DNA from 3 places in the Halobacillus litoralis genome. Region 1 is predicted to be linked to each of the others. Evidence: riboswitches for the same ligand, from Rfam matches in the RefSeq annotation. Region 1 holds a riboswitch; each other region holds the start of a gene.
The links. Region 1 has a riboswitch for S-adenosylmethionine ahead of msrA (peptide-methionine (S)-S-oxide reductase MsrA). Riboswitches for the same ligand answer to the same signal wherever they lie in the genome.
Positions count from the first base shown of each region.

Region 1 (3,282 bases):
AGGGATTAATTTGCGTTTATTGAATAGAAAATTACGAAGGCTGTTTTAATCATTTCCACTGAGTTACAGATACGTAAACTTTAGGACTCGATTTTGATCCATCGTGGTATAGAAGCAATGAGGAAGCATAAATAACTATAGAATATGATTAGGAGGAACATACAATGAGCGACTACTCTATTGATGAATTTATTAGAAAAACGAAACAGGATGAATCAGAGAATGATTATTTTGAGCTGGAGACCCCGAGAATTCTTGAGGTAAACCTCCTCGATCAAGTGTGGGCAAAAGCAGGAGCGATGATTTCTTATAATGGGAACATTAAATTTGAAAGAGAAGGAATCCTCGAGCATGGCGTCGGTCGTTTATTTAAAAAAGCCATGACCGGTGAAGGGAGTTCTTTAATGAAGGCCACTGGTCGCGGGCGACTTTACCTTGCCGATCAGGGCAAAAAGATTACTATTTTTGACCTGGATAATGAAACGATTACGGTGAATGGCAACGATCTTCTTGCCTTTGAACCAAGCATTGACTGGGATATCAAACTGATGAAAAAAGTAGCCGGTATGGTTTCAGGTGGGTTGTTCAACGTAACCCTCAGCGGGAGTGGGCGCGTCGCGATTACTTCGCACTATGAACCGTTGACGCTGCTCGTACGTCCTGGTGAACCTGTCATTACAGACCCGCATGCTACTGTGGCGTGGTCCGGGCACTTAGAGCCGAATTTCAAAACGGACATCAGCTTCAAGACACTCATCGGCAGGGGAAGCGGCGAATCGATTCAAATGGAGTTTGAAGGTGATGGATTTGTCATTGTCCAGCCTTTCGAGGAAGTTTACACGACGGGGCAGAGCTGAGCTAGAGCGGATTTTTTTACAGACAGGCATGAGCATGTTAAGGTCTGAATATAATGAACTCAAAGAAGAACTCAATGTGCATTCAATAGAATTTTTTAATCTGTTATCCTTTACTTCGTTACAAATACGTAGTACTATGGGTACTAACAAAAAATAAATAACGGAAACTTCTTATCCAGAGAGGCGGAGGGACTGGCCCTTTGATGCCCGGCAACCATCGAATCAATCTACGGATTGACGAGAACGGTGCCAATTCCTGTAGAATGTATCAACATTCTAAGAGATGAGAGGATCGTGCGGATATTAGCGACCCCTTTTCTTACTGGATAAGAAAAGGGGTCTTTTCGTGTAAGCACCATAACCGTCAAGGCTCTCGATAGAAGTTGCGTTAAGGGAAAGGAAAGATGTTAAATGGCAACCGCTATTTTCGGTGCAGGATGTTTTTGGGGAGTAGAAGCATTTTTTGAAAAATTCGAAGGGGTGACAGAAACGAAGGTCGGTTACATTGGCGGCCATCTGGAGAACCCGACATATGAACAGGTCAAAGCAGGAAAGAGTGGACACGCGGAATCTGTCAAAGTGAACTATGATCCAACGGTCATCACTTATGCAGAACTAGTGAATATATTCTTTGAAGCCCACGATCCGACATCCCGCAACAAGCAGGGAATCGATGTTGGTCACCAATATCGTTCTGTCATTTTCCATTCGGATGCAAGCCAGAAATACATTGCTGAAGAAAAAATCAAAGAATGGGAAGAAAAAGGGATTTTTAAACGCCCAATCGTTACAGAAGTAGAAGAAGCAACAACTTTTTATGAAGCAGAAGAGCATCACCAGAAATATTTACAAAAGCATGGCTCTGCTGCATGCTCCATTGGATAACTAAAAGGACCCTTTCACAAGGGTCCTTTTAATATTTAATCTTCGCTTTGCCTGGACGTATCCATCGCTTTTAAGAAATAGGCCGTAGGGAGAAGGATGCCGATTCCTGATTCAAGCAAAGCAAAAAATCGGGCCATCCCAACAGGCAGCATGTCCCCATAACCTACGCTCAACAATGTTTCCCCACTGAAGTAAAGCAAGTCCAAAAAGGTTGGGTCGACAGGGTCCCGGGATGATAAACTAGTAACCAGAATGACTTCATCTAAAGACAGCAGATAGTAAAGGAGCGTAAACCCCACTAATACACCTGTGAGAACAAAAAATAATTGAAAGAATAGGGCTGTGCTGAAGTAGCTTTTTCTGTATGTTTTATTTGTGAAAAAATAAACGAGATTTGCTGCAATGAAAATAACCGCAGCGATGAACAGAGCTTGTACCATTTCTTATTCCCCTTTTTAAAAATATTGAAAGGCTATGGCAGCGTCCAATAGGAAATGGCGAGTAAACCATTATAGAAAAACTTCTACCCTATGTTGAAGTGGCCGTAAACATAGATTCAAAAAAGGAAGGGGCTGGGCTTTTGTGGGTTAATGACGCTATCTTGATTGTCATGTGTTTCTTCATGGTATTGGGAGCACTTGATTACTACGTGCTTAATCACCGCCTGTCCCTTGGATGGCGGTTTTACGAAGCGTTTATGATGATGGGCCCACTGGCTCTTTCGATGGTAGGGATCATCTCCCTCGCACCTGTACTGTCCCAGTTGTTGGCGCCTGCCATCCGTCCCGTGTTTTTATGGTTTGGAGCGGATCCGTCGATGTTTGCATCCATGATGCTTGCTATTGACATGGGAGCCTACTCTCTGGCGGAATCCTTAGCCTTAGAAGAGGAAGCGGCCACCTTTTCCTGGGCCCTCCTCGGTACGATGATGGGACCGACGCTTGTTTTCACAATTCCTGTTGCGCTTACGATTGTGAAGAAAGAGGATCGTCCTTTCTTTTCAAGAGGAATTTTAGCTGGTTTGGTTACGGTTCCGATCGGATGCTTTGTCGGTGGGGCTGTGGCAGGATATGAAGTGGTATGGATGTTACGGAATTTAACACCAGCTATTCTTCTTTCCGTCTGTATTGGGGCAGGTTTGTGGTTGTTCACGAACGTAACCATCCGGTTATTTTCTTATTTCGGAAAAACCATTGAAATCATAATTATCACTGGTCTCGCACTTATAATCATTGAATCATTAACAGGGTTCGTTGTCCTCCCGGGGATGGCACCTTTATCTGAAGGGATGGTCATCGTTGGAAGGATTACCGTTACATTAGCAGGCGCTTATCCCCTTGTTGCTTTCATTAATCAGCGGGGAGAGAGGTGGATAGGACGACTGAGTGATAGATTAGGCATGAATTCTACATCTATAACAGGATTGATTGCTTCCACGGCGCATCACCTCCCTATGTTAGCGACGATGAAAGATATGGATGAACGAGGAAAAACGGTCAACGCTGCGTTTGCCGTGAGTGGAGCGTTCGTCATCGGCAGT
Region 1 covers NZ_CP129016.1:176,690-179,971, reverse strand. Annotated here, with positions in the region: gene LC065_RS01045 (AIM24 family protein) at 165-857, shown strand; SAM riboswitch class I at 1,026-1,147, shown strand; gene msrA (peptide-methionine (S)-S-oxide reductase MsrA) at 1,269-1,742, shown strand; gene LC065_RS01035 (ion channel) at 1,778-2,182, opposite strand; gene eutH (ethanolamine utilization protein EutH) at 2,323-3,282, shown strand, end outside.

Region 2 (3,282 bases), 1.8 Mb from region 1:
GTGCCTTCAATTCTTCGGCTTTATCTGTACGCTCCCAAGGGAACTCCACATCTGTACGTCCGAAATGACCGTAAGCAGCCGTTTGACGATAAATAGGACGACGCAGGTCCAACATCTTAATAATTCCTGCTGGGCGAAGGTCGAACAGTTCACGGACAGCTTCCACCAGTTGCTCCTCAGAAACCGCACCTGTTCCATTCGTGTTAATAGCAATAGAAACAGGCTGCGCAACACCGATGGCATAAGCAAGCTGAACTTCAACAGAATCCGCAAGTCCTGCAGCTACGATATTTTTCGCAACGTAACGGGCAGCATATGCAGCAGAACGGTCTACTTTCGTAGCATCTTTACCACTGAAGGCTCCCCCTCCATGACGAGCATAGCCACCATATGTGTCGACGATAATCTTTCTTCCGGTTAGCCCGGCGTCACCTTGTGGACCTCCAATGACGAAGCGTCCGGTTGGATTAATAAAGTACTTCGTCTGTTCATCAATATATCCTTCAGGCACGATCGGCCCAATCACATGTTTCTTCAAATCTTCCTGGATCTGTTGCAGAGTCACTTCTTCCGCATGCTGGGTAGAAATAACAATTGTATCCACGCGCACTGGCTGATCATTTTCGTCGTACTCTACCGTCACTTGTGTTTTTCCATCTGGACGAAGGTAATCAAGTGTACCATCATTTCTAACATCAGATAGACGTTTAGAGAGTTTATGAGCCAAGGAGATTGGAAGAGGCATCAATTCTTTGGTTTCATTATTAGCAAAACCAAACATCAATCCCTAGTCTCCTGCACCAATCGATTCAATTTCATCGTCACTCATTTTTCCTTCACGGGATTCAAGAGCAACGTCCACGCCTCCTGCAATATCAGGGGATTGCTCATCAATCGCAGTCAGAACAGCACATGTATCCGCATCAAACCCGTACTTCGCACGAGTATATCCGATATCTTTGATCGTCTGACGTACGATGGATGGAATATCCACGTAAGTATTTGTACTAATCTCACCAGAAACCAGTACAAGTCCCGTTGTCACTGTTGTCTCACATGCAACCCTCGCGTTAGGGTCGTTTTTTAAAATTTCATCTAATATCGCATCAGAAATCTGGTCACAAATTTTGTCCGGATGACCCTCCGTGACGGATTCTGATGTGAATAACCGGCGGTTTGCAGGCATTCTTAAAAACTCCTCCTTCTGTAAGTACAAAGTATTAGACGGAACTCTTTACCAGTATGTGCAGAAACTTTTATACGTTTCATATATGTTCATGTTGCCTCTTTTCACAACCAATGGAGCAATTACATAGGAATATCTACAGGTTATCCTGTTCGAATATTTCTTCATTAAAGGCTGAGTTTTAATGAGTGGATGAATCAATCTCATCCCTCTGTTTGAAAAAAAGCCTTATAAAAAGAAAAAACCTTTCCTATTCGAGGAAAGGGGCTGCTTCCTTTCGCTCTTATCGTCCAAGGAGCATGTCCTCCTTGCTTCAGGTTAGCACCGTGTCATGTGCATGACGGTTGCTGGGTTTCAAAGGGCCTGTCCCTCCACCAACTCTGGATAAGAGAGTATCCGTTCTCCGTTATCGTATCGAAAACCTCATTTGTTGTCAATTGAATTCCACCTCATTCTAACGTATTCGTATTTAGTAAACGTTTGAATGAAATTCACATATATTATTAGAAACTTTTTTCAATAAGAAATATCCCACTCTTCCATATAAGCTCCCGTTTGTTGAAGACTCAGTTTCGAGATGCTTTAGGGTTTCGTTTGCCATAATGGGAGTCAGGGGTGGCTGGGAAGCTACTCGCTTTCCTGTAGGGGAGCGCCGAGCTCCCTGGGACTGCGTCCTGCGGGATCTCGCCTATCTCCTTCTCCCACGGGAGTCTCGCAGCTTCCCAACCACCCCATTCGATGTATGTGAGAAACGAACCCCTTTACCAAGTTGGATTGTCTTCCGCTATCTCGATTGTTAAAAGCATAGAACGCTCTGTATTAAGCTCTCAGAGTGCAAATACCTGGGCACGGGGATTTTATCCTTATACTCCCATTAAACTGAATAGCTGATTATTCGGGGAGTGGTTTCGAGACACTGATATAGCAAAGGGGCGGAGGGGAATGGCGAGACTCCTGCGGGAAAAGAGTGCTTGGTGAGACCCCGCAAGGCGTTAGCCTGAGGAGGCTCACCGCGCTCCCGCGGAAAGCGAGTTATTCCCCGCAGCCCCCATCCACTCAACAAAAGTCTCGAAACTGAGTCTTTCACAATCCTGCCAGATTGTTGAACAAAAGAGTGGGTTTCTAGTTTGATAATTCAGAATAAATAAAATGTAAGCTTTTTCACGTATAGTATGGACTAAAGAATTCAATGTGTTATACTAATCTCACATTAGGTTGATCATAATAAATGCAAAGGCGGGTCGACACATATGAGTACCATAAATCAAATGTCTGAACTGAATCTTTTACTTGCCCAAGAACATGTCCACCACCAGCTATCTGTTCCACACTTAGTGGAAAAGATTTTATACCGTAATGAAGGTACCCTGACAGAAAAAGGGGCCATCCAGGCAACGACGGGTACTTATACTGGAAGATCTCCGAAAGATAAATTCATCGTTCAGGATGATGTTACACAAGATAAAGTTCACTGGGGAGCTGTCAACCAGCCCATAGATGATCAAACGTTTGTAAAACTATATCATAAAGTATTGGATTATTTGAAAGAACGGAATGAACTTTTTGTCTTTAAGGGCTTTGCGGGGGCAGATGAAAAGCACCGTCTTCCTCTTCAGGTACTCACAGAGTTCGCCTGGCACAACTTATTCGCACAGCAAATGTTCATTCGTCCAGATGAACAGGAAGTAGAAGATCATGAAGCAGAGTTTACTGTAATCTCTGCTCCAACCTTCAAAGCTAATCCGGAGACCGATGGAACGAACTCAGAAGCATTCATCATGATCTCTTTTAAACACCGTATTGTTTTAATTGGTGGCACCGAATATGCCGGAGAGATTAAAAAGTCTATCTTCTCTGTCATGAACTATATTCTTCCCGAGAAGAACGTTCTCCCTATGCATTGCTCAGCTAACGTAGGTAAAGAGGGGAGATGTGGCTTTATTCTTCGGCCTTTCCGGAACAGGAAAGACAACATTATCAGCGGACCCTCAACGTAGGTTGATTGGTGATGATGAACATGCATGGTCAAACTACGGAGTTTTTAATATTGAGGGTGGATGTTACGCGAAATGTATCAACCTTTCTCAAGAAAAGGA
Region 2 covers NZ_CP129016.1:1,981,758-1,985,039, reverse strand. Annotated here, with positions in the region: partial or broken gene metK (methionine adenosyltransferase) at 1-1,186, opposite strand, end outside; SAM riboswitch class I at 1,467-1,577, opposite strand; partial or broken gene pckA (phosphoenolpyruvate carboxykinase (ATP)) at 2,437-3,282, shown strand, end outside.
Region 2: linked by a shared signal. The riboswitch ahead of metK (methionine adenosyltransferase) and the one ahead of msrA (peptide-methionine (S)-S-oxide reductase MsrA) in region 1 are both predicted to bind S-adenosylmethionine.

Region 3 (3,282 bases), 1.1 Mb from region 1:
TCAATTCTCGTGCCGCGGTATCGGGTTTGAAATGGACGGATGGGAAAGTGACCGCTCGATCAATCAGCATGGAGTCGAGCTTGTCTCTTCTTGGAATGATGGTATAGGACGTCCTTGGTCCTTCTACGAAACTGCTCCCAATATAGGTCCTCATTCTCGTTACTTTTCTCAAACCCGACTCTTCGAGTTGCTTAAGCACGCCTAATTTTTCTAAGAATCCTGTGTGGGACATAAAATGAGTGGATAATGTATTACTTGGAAAACTGGCTTTATCAACAAGGAGGACCTTCTTCCCCATTTCTCCTAACAATATAGCTAAACTTGCGCCGGCTACACGTGCACCGACGATAATGACATCATAATGAGCATTCATGATTGCACACACCTTCACGTATCGTTTACCTCCATCATAACTGGAGTACCACGAAAACTCTAGAGTGGTCAGTTGTAGATAAGCTCCCTTCAGTTGGAGACTCAGTTCGAGATGTTTCCGTGGTTCGTTGCCATAATAAGCGCTAGGGGTGGTTGGGAAGCCGCTCGCTTTCCTGCGGGGATGACGGCAAGCCTCCTCCAGCTCCGCTCTGTGGGGTCTAGCCAGCCAATCCATTCCCGCGGGAGTCTCGCAGCTTCCCAACCACCCCATTCGATGAATGTGAGAAACGAACCCCTTTACCCATTTGGATTGTCTTCCACTATACTACTGTTATAAGCATAAAGCGCCCTGTATCAAGCTAAATAACTGCATATTCTAGAAGTGGTTTCGAGACACTCATACGGCCAAGGGGCGGAGGGAAACGGTGAGACTCCTATGGGACGTGTGGGACAGGTGAGACCCCGCAGGACGAAGTCCGAGGAGGCTCACCGCCCGCCCCATGGAAAGCGAACGGTTTCCCGGAGCCCCTAAACGCACACAAACATCTCGAAACTGAGCCTTCAACAATCCTGCCATATACTTTAATAACTGATTATAGATAATTGCACATAAAAAAACTCCCGCGGTGGGGAGTTTTAGTTAGTAGGTGCGCTCTTCTTCAACTTCATGGTTTTGATCCAAGATTTGAAGTTTGCTCGGTTTGTTTTCCTTTGCGATTTCTTCTGCTTTAGCAACCGCAGTATCACGCTCATCATAAAGATCTGTCGGAGCGACATCTTCAATTTTTACAAACCAGCCGGTTACATCTTTATTAGGTACAACACTATATTGTTTCATGAACTTCACTCCTATCTCATAGACTTAATTATCCATTCCCACAGCTAGGAGGGTTCAAACGTATCAAAATTGTTTGACAATGAGAAAAGACGCCTTTATAATTTCAAACAAGTCAGAAAAATTGAATAAAAACAACTCTTATCGAGAGCGGCAGAGGGACTAGGCCCTACGACGCCCGGCAACCTTCAAGGTATTACCTTGAAAAGGTGCTACATCCTACAGATCACATGATCTGAAAGATAAGGGGAGGTATGAGATACATAAAGCCCTCTTCTTACTTACAGAAGAGGGCTTTTCGTTTTCCCTCTTCTACAAAGTGGATGCCCTAGAAAAAAGCAGAGGAGGAACTTTTCATGAGTACACCATTCCATACGTTCGGTCCTGAAACGAATTTGCTTCACGGCGGTCAAGAACCGGATCCAGCTACAGGGTCCCGCGCTGTACCGATTTATCAGACGACATCGTATGTTTTCAATGATACGGAACATGCTCAAAATCTTTTTTCGCTTGCGGAACCTGGAAACATTTATTCACGCATCGGAAACCCGACCGTCGATGTATTTGAACAACGACTCGCTCTTCTTGAGGACGGGGCCGCGGCGGTGGCGACAGCATCAGGTATGTCTGCGATCACGATGGCTATTCTGAATGTCGCTAAAGCCGGTGATGATATTGTGACTTCAACAAACCTCTATGGAGGGACCTACAATTTGTTTGTCCACACCCTCCCCCGCTATGGGATCAATGTCCATTTTGTTGAAGAAGATGATCCGGAATCATTCGCCAAGGCGATTACTCCTCATACAAAAGCGATTTTTGCTGAAACGATCGGTAATCCGAGCTTGAATGTATTGGACATTGAAGCGATTGCAGATGTCGCTCATGACCACCACATCCCTCTCATCATTGATAATACATTCGCTACCCCATATGTCTGTAGACCGATTGATTGGGGTGCTGACATCGTAGTGCACTCGGCCACTAAATGGATTGGCGGACATGGCACGGCTATTGGAGGTGTTGTCGTTGATAGTGGACGTTTCAACTGGAATCATGAAAAATTCCCAGGATTTACGGAGCCTGATGAAAGCTATAACGGCATCCGATTCGGGATCGATGTAGGTCCCGCTGCTTTCGCCATAAAATTACGCGTACAGCTGCTTCGAGACATAGGGGCATGTCTCAGCCCACAAAACGCTTTCTTACTTTTGCAGGGTTTGGAAACTTTACACTTGCGAGTGAAAACACATGCCGATCAGGCTTTGGAAATTGCCGAATATTTGAACCATCACGAAGGGGTTGAATGGGTGAATTATCCAGGCTTGAAGGATCACCCCACTTATTCCCTGGCAAAAAAATATTTCCACTACGGTCATGGATCGATCGTTGTTTTCGGAATTAAAGGAGGGCGTGAAGCAGGACGCAAACTAATTGATCAAAGCACCATCTGGTCGCATGTAGCAAACGTCGGAGATGCTAAATCTTTAATCATCCACCCGGCCTCTACAACCCACCAGCAATTAAGCGATGAAAACTTGAGTAAATCAGGTGTAACAGAAGAACTTGTCCGCTTGTCTGTCGGGTTAGAGTCTGTAGAAGATTTAATTCAGGACCTGGACAACGCCATTTTCCACGCCACTGGATATAAGAAACCCTACGGGAAAGGCAAGCATGTGGCAGAGCCTGTTTTATCTTCCTCCCTGGATCGTTCGAACGGGGAATTGAGAAAAAGAGTAATCGGAATTGTTGGCTCAAGTGCTCTTCTTGTAGAGCAGAGCAAGCTGGAAAGACTGGGATTCGAAGTTGTTACCTTCTCTCACATTGAAGATCTTCAAAAAGTAACGAATGTCAACTGGGATATTGTCTATGTGGAGGAAGCAAATGAGGATGTCTTGAACATAGCGAAGGAAGTTAAACCAACCCTTCTATGGTCACGTAAACCAATCACTCACGAAGATGCAGCCATCATTTCAGGGGTAAGCCTTTATGAGGCTGTTGTGAATATCCGGTCAGGGAAAGATTTTTCCACTTCCCTCGTATCAGTCTAGTGAAAGAAAGGAGCATGAAAAGCA
Region 3 covers NZ_CP129016.1:1,239,175-1,242,456, reverse strand. Annotated here, with positions in the region: gene LC065_RS06405 (NAD(P)/FAD-dependent oxidoreductase) at 1-373, opposite strand, end outside; gene LC065_RS06400 (DUF2188 domain-containing protein) at 1,013-1,210, opposite strand; SAM riboswitch class I at 1,346-1,456, shown strand; gene LC065_RS06395 (O-acetylhomoserine aminocarboxypropyltransferase/cysteine synthase family protein) at 1,564-3,258, shown strand; gene metX (homoserine O-acetyltransferase MetX) at 3,282-3,282, shown strand, end outside.
Region 3: linked by a shared signal. The riboswitch ahead of LC065_RS06395 (O-acetylhomoserine aminocarboxypropyltransferase/cysteine synthase family protein) and the one ahead of msrA (peptide-methionine (S)-S-oxide reductase MsrA) in region 1 are both predicted to bind S-adenosylmethionine.